3 regions of the Paenibacillus sp. MT86 genome follow, and region 2 is predicted to be linked to each of the others. Evidence: riboswitches for the same ligand, from Rfam matches in the RefSeq annotation. Region 2 holds a riboswitch; each other region holds the start of a gene.
The links. A riboswitch is a leader RNA that binds a small molecule or an ion and turns the genes downstream of it on or off. The one in region 2 is predicted to bind ZMP and ZTP.

Region 1 (7,112 bases), 3.3 Mb from region 2:
CGCATTATAATGCAGGTAAATGGATCGTAAAGGTTGTCCCATGATCAGGAGTGCTCTCCACGTTCATCGTACCGCCGTGATTATGAATAATATTCTTGGTAATCATGAGACCGAGTCCCGTGCCGGTGTCTTTCGTTGTAAAAAAGGGCTGTCCCAGTGATTGGATCTGATCCTGCGTCATCCCAACTCCTTCATCCTGCACGATAATCTGTACCTCGGGACCGCTGTGCACAATGTCCAAGGTGATGCTTCCCCCGTGATTCATCGCTTCCATCGCGTTTTTCAGCAGATTGATGAACACTTGCTTGAGCTGGTTGACTTCGCCCTGCACATAGATCGGAACCAGTGGATAATGGGGAATGATCTCTATATTCTTGAGAGCGGCTTGCACCTTCATCAGCGTAATGATCTGATCCAGTATGGCCGACACGTCGATGGGTCCGCTCACGTGGGCGCCCTGCGGTTTGGAGAGCACCAAGAGTTCATTGACGATGAGCTCGATGCGTTTGAGCTCCGATTCGATGATTTCAAAATAAAGCTCGTTGCTGCGTTCCGCGGATCGCAATAACTTCACGAATCCATTAATCGATGTCAATGGATTTCGAATTTCATGAGCGATGCCGGCGGCCAATTGGCCGGCGGTCGTCAGCTTCTCGGATTGCATCACGCGGTCCTCTTCCATTCGCTGCTCCGTGATGTCCTTGAAGATGCCGACGGCCGCATTCTCGCCTTCATATTGTATGATTAACGTGAATCCCGTGACCATCTTCTCCTGCCCGTCCAGACAGCGTATCAGATAATCGACGCTTCCGATTTCTCCGCTCTCGGTGTACGTTGCCCTGCGTTTCATCAATGCTTGATGATACGATGCGTCGACGATCACGTCGGTTGAAATGCCCAGCACGTCATGTGAGTGCGTCGCATTGACGAGTCGGAGCGCGGCAGAATTAACATAGTGCACAATGCCTTTTTTAGTTATGAGTACGGAGAGAGGGAGCTCTTCCAGCAGCTGCAGAAACGAATTTTCCTTCTCGTTCAGCTTCTGTTCCTTCTGCTCCAGCTGTTTCATGAGCTGCCTCAGCAGCGATCGATCCTCGAATTGTACCAAGTATCCCTTGGGTCCCCGCTCCGGATCGTGATCAACGCTGCAGCGTGCAATAAGGTATAACTCGCGATCAGACGGATGACGGTAAGCATATTCAACCGGGGGGACGGATGGCTGATGACCCTGGGCAGCCCTAGCGTTCTGAATCACTCTATTCAATAACTCGCGGAGGCTGTTTTCTTCTTGCGGCGCCCCGGCAGTTAACTCCTGCGGCGAGTAACCCAACAGATCACATAGTGCCGAATTGACCTTAAGAATCGTTCCATCTAGCGATACCAAAGCCATACCGATTACAGATTGTTCGAAGGCAAAATCATGATTAGGGGTGGAATAGGGCAGCACTGCAAGTCTCCTTTCAAATTTCTGGGAGGAATTGAATGTACCCATATTATAAGTGGGGCGATTTCATTCATCAATCCTTTAAAGCGATAGATTTAAGCAGGATTTCTTTTTTTGCGTAAAATGTCAGTATCATCCATCCCATCATCTGCTGATTGAAAGCATGTGCGCCCTATCGCATCCGAATCATCCATTCAAGAGAGGCAAGGCAGCGTATGCGCCCCGCCACTCTTGAGGAGAAACCTGTTACGTCCACGATTTAAAGTTTCTCAGTTTTTGAGTGCTTGATCCAAGGATAGCTTGAGCTCATCCGTAATGGGGCCCATCGGCAGGCGCAGGGTGTCGGATGAGATAAGGCCTTGCTTGGCAAGCAGCCATTTTAGCGGAGCGGGATTGGATTCTGCGAACAACTGATGAATAACGGGAAGCAGCACTTCAAACTCCTTTTCGGAACGAGAATAATCCCCTTGGGCAGCTAATTGATACACACGAATAAAAGCCTCGGTATTCACATTGGCCGACGCTAAAATGCCCCCGGATGCACCATGACGCAGCATCTCATGAAAGCGGACATCGTCCCCGCATAGAACAGGCTTCGTATCGTATGGAGACAAGCTTCTCATAAGCTCCGTACTCGCAGTGCTGTCCTTCATTCCGATGACACCGGGGATCTCCATGATTCTTCGAATGACATCGACCGGTAAGGAAATTCCAGTGCGCGAAGGAACTTCGTACAAAATAACCGGTATCCCCACCTCCGCGACTTTGCAGAAATGTTGTATAATGCCCTCAATCGAAGGGCGGCTGTAATACGGCGTGACCACCAATACCGCGTCTGCCCCGATATGTCCTGCCCATTCCGTCCGCTTCATGCTGGAGAACGTATCGTTGGTACCCGTACCAATAATGACCGGCAATTGCCGCACGTCCAGACCTTTTCGCGTTTCCTCCACTACCTGAACGACCTCTTCCCAAGTTACCGTCGGCACCTCTCCGGTCGTACCGTTGATGATCAATCCTTGAATGTCATGGGATAACAAATTCTCCAAATAACGATGATAAGACGGAACATCCAATGCGTATTCATGTGAAAAGGGAGTGACCACCGGAACATAAATACCTCTCAAATCTTGCGGACTCAACATGATCTTTCCTCCATTTCATGAATTGTGGCTTTACTTTACCATGGGAATCGGGATCGGGGTTATCTATAATATTAGATAGTTATTATCAATATTATTGATGAGGAGAGAGCGATGGAACTGATCTATCTGCAAACCTTCAGGGAGGTTGCTGTTCGAAAGAGCTTTACTAAAGCTGCTGACGAATTGGGTTATGCACAATCCAGCGTTACCACCCAGATCCAGAAGCTGGAGAAGGAGTACGGCGTCAAGCTGTTTGAACGGTATGGTAGAGGCCTGCGCCTGACGAAGTCAGGGGAGGAGCTGTTCAAGTATGCTGTCCAAATGCTGGATCTGTTCCAGCAGTCTAAGGAAAAGCTGACGAAACAAGGCGGGGGCATCTTATCGATTGGAACGATCGATTCGCTTGCCGCATATTTTCTTCCATCCGTCCTTCATCGGCTAAGACAGGAGCATGAAGATCTTGCCATCCGCTTGCAAACGGATCGTGAAGATAGCATCGTCAGTAAGGTAAGAGAGGGCGAGTACGATCTCGGGCTTATTCTGGAGAACAAACCGGAAGACACTTCATTGAATTGGATCTCGATCCGGGAAGAGCCCCTCCATCTGATTGCCCATCCGGATCATCCGCTTCACAGGTTGCCCGTCATCGAGCTGGAGCATCTGGCTGATTACGAATGGATTATGACCGAGGATACTTGCAATTACCGAATCATGTTGGAAAAAGTGCTGCGCGCCGGCGGAGCTCCTGTTCGTATTGGTTTGGAATTGGGCAACCCCGAGGCAATCAAAAGATATCTCATGTCCGGTACCGGCATCTCCCTATTGCCGAGAATGGTAGCAGAGGAGGAAATCAAGAGGGGAGAGCTGGCGGTTCTTCCCTTTCAACACCCTGACATTCGACTGGACATCCAGATTGTCGTTCATCCTAAGAAATGGCTGTCACACTCGCTTCAGGATATGATCGAAATGTTGAAGTCTAAATCCTAAGGACGCAGGCTGATATTGCATTTAACGAAAATATTCAGTATCATTTATGTAACAATGTATAGGTTTATGTGTGACTGGCGTAGCATGGGGAACCATGAGGGAGCACATGAATGACAACGGCCGTACGCCTGGGCAGAGGTAAGGGAGTTTATTTCCCTTACCTCTTTATTATTTTCTTGGGCTTCTATCGTCTCTGAAACTATGAAAAGGGGATAAAACAACGATGTTCAAAACGAAAAAAATATTGCTGCTGGGATCCGGAGAACTAGGGAAAGAAGTCGTAATTGAAGCACAACGATTGGGTGTCCAAACCGTAGCCGTCGATCGTTATGCCGATGCTCCTGCCATGCACGTTGCCGATCACAGCCATGTGATCGATATGCTGGACGGAGAGAAGCTGCGCGCTATTATTGAGTTGGAAAAGCCGGACCTGATCGTTCCGGAGATTGAAGCGCTGGCTACTGCGGAGCTGGTGAAGCTGGAGGATGAGGGGTTTCGGGTGATTCCTACCGCCAGAGCCGCAAAGCTTACGATGGACCGTGAGGGGATCCGCCGGTTGGCATCAGAGGAGTTGGGTCTGCCGACTGCGGACTATCGATTTGCCGATACCTATGAGGAATTCAAGCAGTCTGTCCTGGACATGGGTTTTCCGTGCGTGATCAAACCGTTGATGAGCTCCTCCGGCAAAGGTCAAAGCGTGTGCCGTTCGGAAGGGGATATCGAGTCCTGCTGGAACATCGCCATGGAAGGCGGCCGCGTGCAGAACGGAAGGGTGATCATTGAGGAATTCATTTCATTCCAGTCGGAAATCACGCTTCTGACCGTCCGCTCCGTCAATGGAACAAGCTTCTGTGCGCCGATCGGGCATATTCAGGAAAGCGGAGATTATATCGAATCGTGGCAGCCGCACGACATGTCTGAAGCGCAAATCGAGGAAGCTAAATATATTGCGCGGAAGATTACCGACGAGCTTGGCGGATACGGCTTGTTCGGCGTTGAATTATTTTTGGCCGAGGATAAGGTGTACTTCAGCGAGGTATCCCCGCGTCCGCATGATACTGGGCTGGTTACGCTGGTCACGCAAAATCTATCCGAATTTGCGCTTCATGTCCGTGCCATTCTCGGGTTTCCGATACCAGAGATCGAATTGATCACGCCGGGAGCCAGCCGCCCCCTGAAAGCCGGCCGAGAGCTGGAAGACTATACGATTACAGGCGCCGATCAAGCGCTGGCCGTTCCGAATACGCAGCTTCGCATGTTCGGCAAACCGGTAACCAAGGTCGGAAGACGAGTAGCAGTCGCGCTGTCAACCGCCGGCGATGTCGAAGAAGCGCGGTCACGTGCGAAGCTGGCCTTGGATAAGCTTGCCGTCGAAGAGGCATAAACATCGGAATTCCATAGGGATATCACATGTCATCATGTTGAAAAGGCCAACCGAAATGACCGGTTGGCCTTTTCAGTTATAGAGAAATCAGGGATCCAAATCGGGTACAGACTCTTCTAATGACGAGTACTTGCTTTTAGTTTTGATTTCGGGAATAAATAGGGAGAAATTTATGTTCTTTCATGATAAGATACACAAGAATACAAACGACCCTCACCCATTATAATGTTTCCATTCGATGCGATAAGCGCTGTTTGAAGCATAATATTTCAAATAAATCTCTAGAGGAACGTTTATTGACGGCATAGGAGAATCTACATGAGAGACATGACGCAAGGAAGTCCGATCAAGCTGATTATCATGTTTACCATCCCGCTTTTGATCGGTAATATTTTTCAACAATTTTACAACATGGCGGACACCCTTATCGTGGGACGTACCATTGGCGTGAACGCACTTGCAGCCGTTGGCTCGACAGGCAGCATTTTGTTTTTTGTCATCGGCTTTGCCCAAGGCTTGACGGCTGGCTTGTCTATCATAACGGCACAGCGTTTTGGAGCTAAGGATATCGCAGGCGTCCGCAAAAGCGTGGGAACGAGTATATGGATCAGTCTGGTGTTCACGGTATTCCTCACCATCGTGAGCGTTATATTTACGAGACCCGTCCTCGTCATGATGAACACCCCTGCCGAAATTTTGGATGATGCGTATTCGTATCTGATCGTCATTAACTGGGGCGTCGGCGCGGCCGTTCTGTTTAATTTGCTGGCTAACCTGCTCCGCGCTCTCGGCGACAGCCGGACGCCGCTTCTCTTCCTGGTCGTTGCAAGCATTCTGAACATCGTGCTCGACCTCTTATTCATTCTCGTATTTAAGATGGGAGTCGCCGGAGCCGGACTTGCCACGGTTGTATCGCAGCTGTTCTCCTGCCTGCTCTGTCTGATCTACATTCATAAGAAGGTCCCGCTCCTTCAATTCAAGAATGCCGACTGGTCCATCGATTGGAAATTTATTCGCCAGCATATGTGGGTAGGTTTTCCGATGGGCTTCCAAGCCTCCATTATCGCCATCGGAGCCATTATTCTGCAGATCACGCTAAACGGTCTCGGGGCATCAGCCGTTGCGGCTTATACCGCTGCACAGAAGATTGATATGCTCGCCACGCAGCCGATGAGTTCCTTCGGGATTACGATGGCGACTTTTGCCGCTCAGAACTTCGGAGCGAATCGCATAGACCGGATCAAACTGGGGGTTAAGCAGTGTATTTGGCTCTCGGGATCATTCAGCATCGCCGTGGGCCTGCTGGTTATATTCGCGGGTCCTGCCGCCGTCAGCCTTTTTGTGGGTCAAGGCCAAGAGGAATTGCTGTCGCTCAGCAGGCTGTATTTCTTATCGAACGGCAGCACCTATCTGCTTCTTTCGCTGCTCTTCATCTACCGCTTCACGCTTCAGGGGCTTGGTCAGAGCTTAATTCCCACTGTGGCGGGCATCATGGAGCTGATCATGCGGGTACTGGCTGCTATCTTCCTGACCGCGCAGATCGGCTTCCTCGGTGCAAGCCTGGCAAATCCGCTGGCTTGGCTGGGCGCCGTCATCCCGCTCGGCATCGCTTACTATCTGAGCATCAAGAGGTTGAGCACGCCGGTAAAACCCGTCTCCGTACCCGTTCAGGCGTAAGGAATGCTGCACAATCGATTTCGGAACGAATCATGACTCCAGGAACAGGGAAGCGCTGTTTCGCTGGAGTCGTGCATTCGTTCTTTTTTTTGTTGCAAAAAACATAATGTGGAAGATTCCCAATTTGGGTGCGGCGAGGTAAGATCACTATAGATTCAGTTTGCAACCGAACAGGACAGAAACGGGAGGGGTCGCATTGTATAAAGTGCTGTTAGTGGATGATGAAGCCGATGTGAGAGAAGGCCTCGTTCAGGAAATCCAATGGGAAGCCTGCGGATTCGAGATCAAGGGGACGGCGGAGAACGGAAGAGAGGCCGTGGAGGCTGCGGAGCGGTTGGAGCCGGATGTCGTTATTACCGATATCAGTATGCCCTTTCAGGATGGACTGCAGCTGGCCTCATGGCTAAGGGAGCATCAGCCGCTGTGCAAAATCGTGATTTTGACCGGCTATGACGAATTTGATTACGCCCGCCAA
Region 2 (7,112 bases):
TTTGTGAACATTCTGTGAAATTCCTCAGGACGCTCTTTTCGAATGCCGAAATGGTGCAAAATCGCATTGACAATTCGCTGGGAAGCTTGTCCATCCCCGTAAGGATTAGCGGCTTTGCTCATCTTGTCATAGAGCTCCTGATCGGTCAGCAGAGCCTTAATGCGTTCGTACACATTCTCTTCCTGGGTGCCTACCAGCTCCAGGGTTCCGGCCTCAATGCCCTCCGGACGTTCCGTCGTGTCCCGAAGCACCAGCGTCGGCACGCCGAAGGACGGAGCCTCCTCTTGCATGCCGCCCGAATCCGTAATGATGAAATGCGTACGGGTGTAAATATTGTTCATATCCACGACATCCAGCGGTTCAATCAGCTTGATGCGCGGGTGGTTCCCCAAAATGCGGTGAGCCGGCTCTTTGACGGCAGGGCTCGGATGCACAGGGTAGACGATGGCGATATCCTCGAACTCGTCGGCAATGCGCTTCACCGCTTCAAAAATCTGACGATGCGGCTCCCCTTGGGATTCGCGGCGGTGCGCCGTCATCAGGATTAGGCGCTTGCCCTGTGCCCAATCCAGAACCGGATGGGTATATCCTTCCCGAACCGTATACTGGAACACGTCCGTAGCGGTGTTGCCCGTCACGTAAATGCGGGATTCCGGCTTGTTCTCCTTGCGGAGATTCTCGGCAGACCAGTCCGTCGGCGCAAAGTGCAGATCGGCCAGCACGCCGGTCAGCTGACGGTTCATTTCTTCAGGATAAGGATTCAGCTTGTTCCATGTGCGAAGACCGGCCTCTACATGGCCGACCTGAATCTGTTGCAGGAAGGCTGCATAGCTGGCCAGGAACGTTGTCAGCGTGTCGCCGTGCACCAGCACGATATCCGGCTTGGCCTCGCGCAAGACAGGCTCAAGCCCCTCCAGAACGCGTACGGTGATCTCATTCAGCGTCTGACGGTCTTTCATCACGTCCAAGTCGTAGTCCGGAACAATCTTGAACACGTCAAGCACCTGATCCAGCATTTGCCGATGCTGCGCAGTTACACAAACCACCGATTCGATATGCTCCGGATGGCGCTGAAGTTCCAGAATAAGCGGCGCCATCTTGATCGCTTCGGGGCGGACCCCAAATATCGTCATCACTTTCACTTTTGACATGTTTGAAATTACCCCTCTTTGCATGCTTGTTTTTTCAATTCAAGTCGTACGAATGACTGGCTCGGCTCTTATTTCGTGCCGTACAGCCGATCTCCTGCATCACCCAGGCCCGGTACGATGTAGCCGTGGTCGTTGAGCCCTTCATCCAGAGCAGCAACGTAAATATCCACGTCCGGATGGACGTCATGCACGGCCTTTACGCCTTCCGGCGCAGCCACGAGATTCATCATCTTGATCTGGGTGCAGCCGCGCTTCTTCAGCACGTCGATCGCAGCGATGGCCGATCCGCCCGTCGCCAGCATCGGATCGATGACGATCAATTCCCGCTCCGTCACGTCGGTTGGAAGCTTCGTATAATATTCCACGGGCTGAAGCGTTTCCGGGTCGCGGAACAATCCGACATGCCCTACCTTAGCAGCGGGAAGCAGCTTGACCACGCCGTCCAGCATGCCAAGACCCGCACGCAGGATGGGCACGAGGCCGAGCATCCGGCCGGAAATGACTTTCCCTTGGGTTTCGGCTACCGGCGTCTGAACAGATATCGATTCAAGAGGAACCTCCCGCGTAATTTCATAAGCCATCAAAGTCGCGACTTCGTCTACCAATTCGCGAAAGTCTTTTGTGTTAGTCCGCATATCGCGTATAAATGTAAGTTTGTGTTGAATCAACGGGTGATCACAAATCACCAATTTTCCCATGTCTGGTCCCTCCGGTTTGAATGCAAATGTTATTTCAATATGGGCGTAAATACTTGTGAGCTCCATAAATCCTGTCTATTATATCATTCCCTCTAGTCAATTGACACCTGCACGGGTCATGTTTATTTACATGAGTTTTGACCTTATTACCGGATCCTCGTCTGCCCTGAACCTAGGTTTTCCATTTTCGCCTATATTGATCCTCACCGCGAAGCGACCCGACCGGGAGCATGCGAGCATAGCAATCTGGCCAGAATGTGACAGCTCCTAAAAGAGGACCCCACCTTCAGGTGGGGTCCTCTTATCATAGGCCTCTTATGCTGACGAAACTGTGATTAATATTTCATTTCGGCATAAAGAGGATATTGATCCGTAAGCTCAGCCACCAAACGGCCCGCTTTTTCCAGCGTTGCTTCGTCTTTAGGCTGCTTCAAGGTCATGGCAATAATCTTCGCGATTTTCACCATCGCCTGCTCATCCATGCCGCGGGAGGTTACTGCCGGCGTACCGATACGGATACCGCTCGTGACAAACGGGCTCGTCGGATCAAACGGGATGGCGTTCTTGTTGACGGTAATCCCGATGGAATCCAGCACCTTCTCTGCGTCTTTGCCGGTGATGTCCAGATTGCGGGTATCGACCAGCATCAGATGGTTATCGGTTCCGCCGGAAACGATGTTCAGGCCTTCCTCGATCAGGGTGTCAGCCAGCACTTTCGCGTTCTTCACGACGTTCTCTGCATACGTCTTGAAGGACGGATCCAATGCTTCGCCAAGCGCAACGGCCTTGGAAGCAATGACATGCATGAGCGGTCCGCCCTGGGAGCCTGGGAACACCGCTTTGTCGATCGCCTGTGCCCATGCCTTCTTGCACAGAATCATGCCGCCGCGAGGTCCGCGAAGGGTCTTGTGCGTCGTGGTGGTTACGAAATGGGCATGCGGAACCGGATTCGGGTGAAGACCCGCGGCAACAAGACCCGCAATATGAGCCATATCGACCATGAACAATGCGCCTACGTCGTTCGCGATGGCAGCAAGCTTCTCGAAATCAATGATGCGAGGATATGCACTTGCACCCGCCACGATCAGACGAGGACGGTGTTTGAAAGCCGCTTTGCGGACTTCGTCGTAATCGATAAGGAACGTGTCTTCCTGCACGCCGTATGCAACGAAATTGTACAGAAGGCCGGACGCGTTAACCGGGCTTCCGTGAGTCAAATGGCCGCCGTGGGCCAGGTTCATGCCGAGCACGGTATCTCCAGGCTTGAGCGCAGCCAAATACACCGCCATGTTCGCTTGGGCGCCGGAGTGCGGCTGAACGTTGGCATGCTCGGCACCGAACAATTCCTTCGCGCGGTCACGGGCGATATCCTCCACGATATCCACACGCTCACAGCCGCCGTAATAGCGCTTGCCAGGGTAGCCTTCCGCATATTTATTCGTCAGCACCGTCCCCATGGCTTCCATAACCGCTTCGCTGACAATGTTCTCGGAGGCAATCAGCTCGATGTTGCTGCGTTGACGCTTCAGTTCCAAATCCATCGCTTCCAATACAGCCGGGTCATTCTTCCGCAAATGTTCCATCATGTTCATATCCTCCCATAATCAATCGTTATTTTTTTCTGCAAAGTTTAAACTACAAATTTACAAAATTACTTAAAAGTACGTGTTCAAAAAGGTCGGTTTTCAGCACCGAGAAGGTTGGATGAAGCTAGGAAGTGAGGAGCGGAGCGTACGTTGTGGGTACGTGAGCACCGGAAGGCCCGGCTGAATTCAAGATTCGATGCCGAGCCCACTTCCTGATTCACTTCGTGATCAAAAGCGGACTTTTTGAACAACCTCTTAAAAGTGAGTTCTCATTCGATTCAATCGCACAGCTTGGAATCATCCCGCTGCTCAAGCCGGTACACGGCGCGTTCTCCGCCGATCAGCTTCGGCCGGGTGTAAGCCGCCGTTACGCGCGCATCGCCGATATAACGCTCGCTCGGCCTGAACGGAACCGCCACTCTTCGCAAATGCATGCCGATCAGCGTCTCGCCGATATCGACGCCCGCATGGGCCTCAATGGATTCCGCAAGGCAGGGCTCCTTCATACTCCGATACGCCGCCGAGGCCATGGAGCCTCCCGCCCCCGGAATCGGTACAGCCGCCACTTCCGTCAGGCGCAGCTCTTCAAGCAGTCCCCGCTCCATGACAAGCGCCCGGTTCAAATGCTCACAGCATTGGTAGGCTACAGCGAAGCCGAATTCCGCTTGAACCTCGGCAATGCCCTGAAGAAGCTGCTGCGCCGTTTCAAGAGCGCCGCCTGTGCCGATCCGGCGTCCGACCACTTCACTGGTGCTGGCTCCGATGACCAGCACCTTGCCCGGTCCTAAGGCTGCCGCTTCGGCCAGTTCGCGGACGATCCGCGCCGTCTGTTCGCTCAAGGAAACCTTGGAGATATCCGTCATGTCACAGTCCTCCCGATGATTTTTTTCACAGAAGATGCTTCATTCCATACGCAATAACCGCAGCAGCTTTACGCGTTGACCTATCGCGATTCGCTCTTCAGGTAACGCTCCTCGATGGCCTTGATCTTGTTCACGCGGCCGACATGGCGTTCGCCCTGGCTGAAATTCGTTGTCAGCCATGCGCTGACGATCTCGGCAGCAAGCCCGGGGCCGACGACGCGCTCGCCCAGCGCAATCACGTTGCTGTCATTATGCTCACGCGTGGCTTTGGCCGAAAATACATCATGCGTCAGCGCGCAGCGGATGCCCGGCACCTTGTTGGCGGCAATGCTCATGCCGATTCCCGTTCCGCAGATCAGAATGCCCCGATCCGCTTCACCCGAGACCACCTTCTCGCACACCGGAAGCGCGTAATCGGGATAATCCACGGAATCGGAACAGCCGCAGCCAAGATCCTCCACCTCGTGTCCAAGACCCCGAATGACCTCCACGATCTCCTCTTTCAGACGAATGCCGGCATGATCGGTACCCAATGCAATTTTCATCTATGAAAAACCCCCTCGAATGTTCGCTTTTGCGTTTTAGCTTGTTTCATTATAACCCAAACTCCACGCAAAAGACGAAAAAAGAGCAGTCGGCGCACGTATTGTGCTCCAAATGCTCTTTGCCCAGGCGACCGGCCGTATATTCCGATGCTCCATCGTGGTTTCATCCACTTCGTCGCCAGTTACATCGGATTCATGTTTTTCACCTTCATCTTAAAGCAATACCCTGCGAAAGGCAAGCGGCTTTTTTAGCCAGATTGAGCCCGGATCCAGATTCACTCTTCGCTTCCGTGGAACCCGATCCTATTTATGCTGATCCGCTTCCAGCTTGTCCAGCAGGCGGAAGAGCGCCGTCCGAATCTCCGCCGCCGTCGCCTCGTATTCCTCCCGCGAGCCGCCGAAAGGATCGGAGATATCGAAGCTCGGAATGCGCTGGCGCAGCTCGATCAGACGCTCCCGGTCGCGGTCGCTGACATCGCGGCCCAGCGATCTGGCCAGCTCGAGCGTCGCGTACAGGCTGTCCTGCTCCCGCAGATCATCCAGCACCCGCCGGTCATCCTCCACAAACTCCTTCAGCGTGTGCATCTTGTCGGCGGCATGCGGGAACTGCCGAATCGCATACTGCTTATGCGACTGGGTCAGCGTCAGAATCAGGTCTGCCCATTCCACCAGATTCGCGGTCAGCGGCTTAGATACCAAGCGATCTTGAATATCCTGGTCCCGCAGTATCGATTCCGCATGACGGGATACCGGCATGCCGTCTACGGCCGAGACGCCGGCGGATTGCGTTTCCAGCGGAATGCCCCGCTGTTTGGCGAGCTTGCGCAGCATCCCTTCCGCCATTGGGCTGCGGCACGTATTCCCCGTGCAGACAAACAATATATTTTTCACGGTCCCGTACCTCCCCGTTGATAGGTTGTTTTGGGATTATTGTAACAAATATTGCGTCAAAAGATAAACATCACGCCAAAGATGATCAAAATCAGTCCGCCCAGCATTTCGCCGTACTCTCCCAGCTTGTTGCTCGCCTGACGGCCGAGCAGCAGGCCGAGAATGGACAGCAAACCGCCCACGACACCGAAGGAGATCACGATCAGCAGCACATCATCCACGAACATCCCGAGCGAAACGCCTACCGAGAAGGAGTCGATGCTGACGCTGAGCGAAAACAGCAGCATGCCCAAGAACGCGGTAGGATGAATTCGCTGACCTTCGCCACCCTGCCAGGCATTGTACAGCATATGTCCACCCAGCAGGAGGAGCAGCCCGCCTGCCGCAAACCCTGTGACGTGCCCCAGCAGCATGCCTACATAGCGGCCGGCAAATAAGCCCGCCAGCGGCATAAGCATGTGAAACAATGCGATCATGAAGCTGATGGCCAGCATATGGCCTAAACGCATGCCGCCTCTCATTCCGACTCCGATGCCAAGCGAAAATGCGTCTAGCCCGAGTGCAACCGCCATCAGCAGAATCGCCGCAAGCTGTCCCGATTGGACAGACGCCTCCAACATCCCCATTCCCCCAAGTCCCATGGTCTTGTACACCATATGCGGACAAGGGGGAAATCATGCTAAAACCGTTCAATCGGCATCGGCATTGACGTGGACGATGTGATGTCCCGCGGCCTTCAGCAGCCGGTTCATGACGGCTGCGCCAAGCCCCTGCTCCGGGCACGCTTCGGCCAGGATGAAAGTCGCGCCTTCTTCATCGAAGCGGCGCAGGCCGGCGTACAGCCGGCGGGCCGCTTCCTCCGGCGCGGCCAGGCTGCCGAGCGAGACGGCAACGTCCGCGCGGTAGCGACCGATGTGCTCGTCGAACGACAGCACGCCGGTCACCTCCCCGCGCCGGGCCGCCGCCTCGAGCTCGGCCGCGATGCGTGCCGACACCGCGTCGGCACGCGGGCCCTGCACCACGCACATCGCACCCTTCGGTGCGTAGTGCGTGTACTTCATGCCCGGCGAGCGCGGCGCCGGGCTCTCCGCCTCCCCGGCGGCGCGCTGCAGCGCCGGGTCCTGGCGCACGCTTGCCGCCACCGCGGCAAGCTGCTCGGCCGTGACGCCGCCCGGGCGGAGCACCGTGACGGCACCGTCTTCGCCGACCTGCACCACCGTCGACTCGACGCCCACCCCGGCCGGGCCGCCGTCGAGCACGCCGTCGATCGCCCCCGCCAGATCCTCCAGCACATGGCTGGCCAGCGTCGGGCTTGGCCGGCCGGAGCGATTCGCGCTCGGTGCGGCAAGCGGACAACCGGCGGCGCTGATCAGAGCCA
Region 3 (7,112 bases), 3.1 Mb from region 2:
CATGGCCCCAACGGTCTCCGAGAAAATGTCCGGCTCCACTCGGATGACGGGTAAGGTATATAAGCGCTTGGCCAGCTCCGCGAATTCCACGCTGTAGATGTCTTTGGGAACAAAACGCTCGTTCAGTGCGATGTCCTCCGCTGCCGCCAGGTCATCATTCGTTCCATGCTTCTCCATGCCCGAAACGGCGGAAGCATTCCGCTCTTCGGTTTTACGGCGAACATCGGGGTTCGGATAGGTGTAGATCATGCCTTTTTTGGCCGCCATATCGCTGCCGAGGGCTTGGTCCGGCAGGAGCAGGCCGAACAGCAGCGGCACCGTGAATAACCCGTAAACCGATATGTTTTTGATCAGTCCGCTGGGCAGGGGGTGCTCGCAATCGCACACCTCGCCGGAAGCTCCCGCAATGGCGTGCCACAGCATGCCGAAAGCTATGAACAACAGCGGCACCGGACAGAGCAGAAGCAGGGTCTGCATATGGGGAGCCAAGTAATAGTCCAGCGAATTTGATGCGTTCAGATGCATGATATAGGCGGCCAGAGCTGCGATAAGCAGCGATCGCAGTATATAGTGGCTTCGCAGGCTCAGACGGGGCTTCACGTCCCGAACACCTCCAATCTCAAGTGGATATCCGAAGGCATAACAGCCTGAAGGTGCCGTTATTCCAACCGTTTTCGTGTATTGCCACTCCAGTTTGTTTACTACACCTAACCGCCGAATAGCGCGTTGACGGCTACAGAGCCGATAAAGACAAGCGTAATCACCAGCAGGCTTAAGCCGATCACGAATTTGGTCTTGAAGGTAGCCGACAGCATGAGCAGGCTTTTGAAATCCAGCATCGGGCCGAGAACCAGGAAGGAAACCAGCGGGCCGACGGTAAAGGTGTGCGTGAATGCCGATGCCACGAAGGCGTCCGAAGTTGAGCAGAGGGACAGGATGAAGGCAAATCCCATCATGAACAGATAGGAGGCGGCAGGACCGTTCCCCAGAGCCAGCAGCTCCTCCCTCGGAATGAAGGATTGGATGCAGGCCGTCAGGAAAGCGCCCAGGACTAAATATTTGCACATCTCGATCAGCTCGTCTCCGGCGTGGACAAACATGCTTCTCCAGGTTTTGGGATGCTCATGCAACAAACGTTCCCCCTTGCTGGAGCCCTGTTCGGCGAACTCTTGAAAGGAACGCTTCAGGGGGCTGCTTCTTGAAAAAACATAAACGAGCAAACCCGTCGTCACCGCGACTGCAAAAGCCAGTCCCATTCGTCCGATCGTCACTTCGGGATGCGAACGGAAGGCCATGATCGTTGATGCGAATACAATGGGATTCAGAATAGGACCGCTGAGGATAAAGGTGACGGCGATATAGGCGGGCATCCCCTTCAGCATCAACCTGCGAACGACCGGGATCATCCCGCATTCGCAGATGGGAAACAGGATGCCGAGCATGGAAGCGAACAGGACGCCAACCATCGGATTCTTCGGCGTGAGACGCCGCACCCATTGCTCTTTTACGAACAGCTGCAGAAGGGACGACAGCAGCACTCCAAGCAAAATGAAAGGAAGTGCCTCAAGGAAGATGCCCGTGAAGACGGTTTTAACCTGCTGCAGGTCTTGGCTGGGTATGGGGTTTAAGTCCTTCTGCAGCCATATCGTCAAGACCGGAATCACGAACACAAGCGGCAGTATAAAGGGCAGCATTTTGAAGATCGCCGGATATCTCATCAAGGCCTCCTGGAACGAATTGTTCTTAGGACATTCTATGCTTGTACCATCGGCAACATACGTGATTTCAGGCAACAAATCAAAAACTTTACGATTAAAGGGCGGCCGCATAGCCGGTGGCGCGAAGTCCAAAGTCGTGATATATTAAAAAAAGTTATCCATGTGTTACTGGCGTAGCTTGGGTTACCAAGAGGGAGCACATGGGATCATATGCCGTACGCCTGGGCAAGAGGTAAGGAGACGTTCGAGTCGCCTTGCCTCTTTATGTTTTTTAATACAATGGCGAAGGAGCGGATTAGCATGAGTAAGGAACCCGTAATTTTGGATGGAAAAAAAGTATCCGATGATATCAAGGCAAAGCTGGCGGTGAAGGTACAGGAATTGAAACAGCAAGGGGTAACCCCTTGTCTGGCAACGATTCTGGTTGGCGATGATCCTGCTTCGGCGACCTATGTGCGGATGAAGGGAAATGCGTGCGAGCGGCTTGGCATCATATCCAAAAAAGTAGTGCTGGAGACATCGACAACGACGGAGGAGCTGATCGCCGCGATTCAAGCACTGAACGAGGATCCGGACGTCCACGGTATTCTGCTTCAGCACCCGGTACCGCACCATATCGATGAGCGGGCGGCTTTTGATGCCATCGACATGAAAAAAGACGTGGATGGAGTAACCACGCTCGGGTTCTCGCAAAATGCGTTTGGTTTCGCCGATTACCCGTCATGTACGCCGGCGGCGATTATCGCGATTATGGACTATTACAGCTTGCCGATCGAAGGGAAGCATGCGGTGGTGGTCGGACGCAGTCCGATTTTGGGCAAGCCGGTATCGATGATGCTGCTCAATCGCAACGCCACGGTTACGATCTGCCATTCGAGAACGAAGAACCTTGGGGAGATTGTGTCCCAAGCGGATATTGTGGTTGCGGCCGTAGGCAAGCCTAATTTCATTCAAGGGGACTGGATCAAGCCGGGTGCCGTCGTGTTGGACGCCGGTTACAATAAAGGGAATATCGGGGACTGCGATTACGAAGCCTGCGCCAAGGCGGCTTCCGCAATCACGCCGGTACCGGCGGGCGTCGGCCCCGTGACGATAGCGACTTTGCTGAAGCATACCGTCGAATCGGCCGAGCGAACCGTCCAAGCTTAAGGGAATGCACTTGACTACTTGCACGTGAAGCAAGGCTGCACCCATGAATCATCCCCTTCGAATCTTTCATTTCATGCCAGAGCCTGGAACATAGAAGCCAATATGGACCATGCAATGCTAGGCTTGGAGCCCCATTTCACGGACCCCTGGACGTCATGGTATAGTTAGGAATAAGAGAAATACGAAGGGGAGAGATTCATGTTTATACGAATCATGGCCTGTTGTGCGGGACAACAGGGAGCTCCAGAGAATGATCCGTTCGATGCAGCGCTGCTAACGGCTCCGGAGATCTTGGCATGAAGAACACGATCGCCGATATTGCCCACAAAGCCGGAGTTGCCAAAAGCACGGTCTCCCGTTTCTTGAACGGAGGATCCGTCAGTCATGCGACACGCCGCAAGATTGAGCAGGTTATTCAGGAAACCGGCTATATCCCGAATTCTTTTGCGCAAAGCCTGAAAGCGAAAAAAACGAGCATGATCGGCACCATTATGCCGCGTCTGGACTCCTTCTCCGCATCGCAGACTGTCGCCGGCATGGACGAAGAATTAAGAAAACACGGATATCAGCTACTGATCATCAACGCAAGCCAGGATTTATCCAGGGAGATCGAAGCGCTGTATGATCTCGCCAGACAAAAAATATCAGGCATTATTCTGTTCGCCACGCAGGTGACGGAAACACATCTTGCCGCGATTCAAGAGATCGGCATTCCGGTCATTCTGCTCGGACAACAGCATGACCATGTCCACAGCATGATCTATAACGATTATGCCGCAGGTTATGACATGGGCCGGTACGTGCTGTCGATGGGACATCGTCAAATTGCCTATATCGGGGTGACGGAAAAGGACGTAGCCGTCGGAGTCAAGCGGAAGGAAGGGTTCCTCAAAGCGGTAAGCGAGTATGAAGAGGCGGAAGCGGTTCTCTATGAGAGTGGATTCAAGATGTCGGATGGTGTGAAGACGGCATGCTCCATGTTTGAGCTGAACCGAACGCTGCCAACGGCCGTGGTCTGCGCCACGGACAACATTGCGCTGGGCGTGATGAAAGCGGCGCACATGAAAGGCATCCCTATTCCCGACCAACTTTCCGTTACCGGATTTGGCGGATACGACGTAACCGAGGTGATTCATCCCGGGTTAACAACGGTGAAATATGGATATTTCCAAGCGGGCCACCTCGCGGCACAGCATATTATGAAGCTGGTCAACGACGAGCCGGTGGATTTCCTGACGGTCATGAATTGCGAGATGATTCATCGGGAAAGCGTTGACAATCTGAATTAGGTATTTTATACTTCAAATAACGGAACCGGTTCCAAACCGAGTGTTTGCTTGGTATTGGAACTGAGTTCATTATTTTTACCTTTGATTGGAACCGGTTCCACTGCAGTTGGATTTATTCGCGTGCACGCGTAGCACGATCTGCTTGATTTTTCAGGAAGCCTATTTATAAGGAGAAGAGATATGGACAGAGAACTGAAATACCGACGCCTGGATCAGGCTTCTCCCGAAGAGCTTTCCTCCTTAAGGAAGAAAGTGCGATTGAGCGAATGGAGGCAAAAATTTCACGTGCAGCCCATCATGGGCCTGATGAATGATCCCAATGGATTTTCTTATTACAACGGAGAGTATCACTTGTTTTACCAATGGTTTCCTCTGGGCACGTTTCACGGCTTGAAATACTGGTACCATACTTCCTCGAAAGATCTGGTGTTTTGGCAGAACCAAGGCATCGCTATTGAACCCGGTCACCCGCATGATGCATATGGCGCTTATTCGGGCAGCGGTATCGTGAAAGATGGCAAACTATGCCTCATGTATACCGGGAATGCCCGGGATGAGGAATGGAACAGGCAATCTTATCAATGCATGGCTGTGATGGACCGCGACGGATCCATCACGAAGCTCGATAAGCCGCTGATCGACCATGTGCCGGACGGATATACCGAACACTTCCGGGATCCGAAAGTATGGCAAGACAAAGACAAGTACCGGTTCGTCATCGGTGCCCAAAGGGTTAATCAGACAGGTGCGGCTGTCGTTTATGAATCCTCGGATCTGTTGGTTTGGGAATTCAAGGGGGAGATACAAACCCGACTTCAGCATTTCGGCTATATGTGGGAATGCCCCGACTATTTTGAACTGGATGGCCAGGGCGTGCTTCTGTTTTCCCCGCAAGGGCTGCTTCCGGAGGACGACCATTTTCGAAACATTTACCAATCCGGCTATATTTCAGGCAAGCCGCTCAATAGGGATACGCTGGAGTTTGATCACGGTCCCTTTTGCGAGCTGGACAGAGGTTTTGATTTCTACGCGCCGCAGACCATGCTGGATGAGAAAGACCGGCGCATCATGGTGGGCTGGATGGGTTTGCCGGATATCGGGTATCCCACCGATTCGCATGGCTGGGCCCATTGTTTGACGCTTCCGCGTATGCTTACGTTCCGTGAAGGCAGGCTGATTCAACAGCCGGTTCCCGAGCTTCAAGCGCTCCGCGATCATGCCGCTCAGGCAGTGGATACGCTTCACAGCGAAGTGAGGAGTTACGAGGGGGTTCAAGGAACCGCATTCGAAATGATATGCGAGTTCCAAGCCATCGAGGCGGACGTCGTTGGCATTGAATTTCGGGCTGGCGAAGGGGAACGAACCGTTATTCGATATGAATCCGGCCAACGGAAGGTTACGCTGGATCGCTCTTCTTCGGGTGCAACGATTGTCAGTGATTACGGAGCGGAACGATCCTGTATGCTGCCAACCGAAAGAAATTCGATCAAATTTCATCTGTTCGTGGACATTTCTTCGGTCGAGCTGTTCATCAACGATGGCGAAGAGGTGTTTACAAGCAGAATTTTTCCGAAGTGGAACAGCCGAAACATTCGATTTTTCGTACAGAACGGCAGTGCCGGCTTGAAGGTCGAGAAATGGGATCTGACCGAAGCCGTAAAAGATAAAGAAGGGGCTGAATGAACATGGCAGCGGATAATCGGGAAATCGCAAGGCAGGTAGTGGAAGCCATTGGCGGCAGGGAGAACATCGCTTCCTTTGCCCATTGTGCCACCAGGCTGAGAATCATGGTTCATGATCAGAAGAAAATTGACCAGAAGAAGGTCGAGCAGATCGACAAGGTCAAAGGAGCCTTTTTCAACTCCGGGCAATACCAGATCATTTTCGGAACAGGAACCGTCAATCAGATTTTTGAAGCGGTCGAATCCCTTGGAATGGAGAGCACAAGCAAGGAAGAACTGAAATCTCAGGCGAAAAAGTCGGGGAATCCGTTTCAGCGGGCGATTCGTACATTCGGTGACGTGTTTGTGCCGATTATCCCGGTATTGGTCGCCACTGGCTTGTTCATGGGATTACGGGGGCTGCTGACCCAGGATACCGTGCTTGCCTGGTTCGGTGCGACACCGGATGATATCTCGGCTAATTTCCTGCTCTTCACCCAGGTACTGACGGATACGGCTTTCGCTTTCTTGCCCGCCTTGGTGGCTTGGTCCGCGTTCAGGGTGTTCGGAGGCAGCCCCGTGCTGGGTATCGTCTTGGGATTGATGCTGGTTAACCCGGCTCTTCCCAACGCGTACAGCGTGGCGAACGGCTCGGCTGAGGCACTCATGATCTTTGACTTCATTCCGGTTGTCGGGTATCAGGGCTCGGTCCTGCCGGCATTCTTCATTGGACTGCTGGGCGCGAAATTCGAGAGATTTTTGCGAAAACGCATTCCTGACGCCATTGATCTGATCGTTACCCCGTTTCTGACCTTGCTCGTTATGATAACCCTCGGCCTGTTTGCGATCGGCCCCGTGTTCCACTCCCTGGAAGAAGTGGTTCTGAACGCGACGACGTTCTTGCTGGAGCTGCCGTTCGGTATCGCGGGTCTGGTCATCGGTTTCTTTAACCAGATCATTGTGGTCACCGGGGTGCATCATATTTTCAACTTCCTGGAGATCCAACTCCTTGAGAAGACAGGGAGCAATCCGTTCAATGCGATCGTGACCAGCGCCATGGCAGCACAGGGTGCAGCTTGTCTGGCTGTCGGACTCAAGACGAGAAATAAAAAGCTCAAGGCATTATCCCTGCCATCGGCATTCTCCGCCTTGCTGGGAATCTCCGAGCCGGCGATCTTCGGGGTCAACCTGCGTTACGTCAGACCGTTTGTTATCGCCTTGATCGGCGGCGGCGTGGGCGGTTTCATGGCTTCCATCTTTCAGCTTGAGGCCACAGGCATGGCCATTACCGTCAT

Region 1: another riboswitch for ZMP and ZTP. It lies ahead of purT (phosphoribosylglycinamide formyltransferase 2); the one in region 2 lies ahead of rpiB (ribose 5-phosphate isomerase B).
Region 3: another riboswitch for ZMP and ZTP. It lies ahead of AC3RCL_RS11670 (bifunctional 5,10-methylenetetrahydrofolate dehydrogenase/5,10-methenyltetrahydrofolate cyclohydrolase); the one in region 2 lies ahead of rpiB (ribose 5-phosphate isomerase B).

The regions. Positions count from the first base shown of each region.
Region 1 is NZ_CM179499.1:2,804,334-2,811,445, forward strand. It holds gene AC3RCL_RS12470 (ATP-binding protein) at 5-1,447, opposite strand; gene dapA (4-hydroxy-tetrahydrodipicolinate synthase) at 1,714-2,589, opposite strand; gene AC3RCL_RS12480 (LysR family transcriptional regulator) at 2,701-3,576, shown strand; ZMP/ZTP riboswitch at 3,637-3,717, shown strand; gene purT (phosphoribosylglycinamide formyltransferase 2) at 3,800-4,960, shown strand; gene AC3RCL_RS12490 (MATE family efflux transporter) at 5,279-6,637, shown strand; gene AC3RCL_RS12495 (response regulator) at 6,834-7,112, shown strand, end outside.
Region 2 is NZ_CM179499.1:6,509,131-6,516,242, forward strand. It holds gene wecB (non-hydrolyzing UDP-N-acetylglucosamine 2-epimerase) at 1-1,151, opposite strand, end outside; gene upp (uracil phosphoribosyltransferase) at 1,220-1,849, opposite strand; gene glyA (serine hydroxymethyltransferase) at 2,185-3,435, opposite strand; gene AC3RCL_RS29745 (TIGR01440 family protein) at 3,714-4,298, opposite strand; gene rpiB (ribose 5-phosphate isomerase B) at 4,379-4,843, opposite strand; ZMP/ZTP riboswitch at 4,958-5,039, opposite strand; gene AC3RCL_RS29755 (low molecular weight protein arginine phosphatase) at 5,147-5,734, opposite strand; gene AC3RCL_RS29760 (manganese efflux pump MntP) at 5,791-6,354, opposite strand; gene AC3RCL_RS29765 (L-threonylcarbamoyladenylate synthase) at 6,424-7,112, opposite strand, start outside.
Region 3 is NZ_CM179499.1:2,636,412-2,643,523, forward strand. It holds gene AC3RCL_RS11660 (TIGR03943 family putative permease subunit) at 1-600, opposite strand, end outside; gene AC3RCL_RS11665 (permease) at 708-1,718, opposite strand; ZMP/ZTP riboswitch at 1,873-1,952, shown strand; gene AC3RCL_RS11670 (bifunctional 5,10-methylenetetrahydrofolate dehydrogenase/5,10-methenyltetrahydrofolate cyclohydrolase) at 2,019-2,867, shown strand; gene AC3RCL_RS11675 (LacI family DNA-binding transcriptional regulator) at 3,164-4,156, shown strand; gene AC3RCL_RS11680 (glycoside hydrolase family 32 protein) at 4,337-5,839, shown strand; gene AC3RCL_RS11685 (sucrose-specific PTS transporter subunit IIBC) at 5,836-7,112, shown strand, end outside.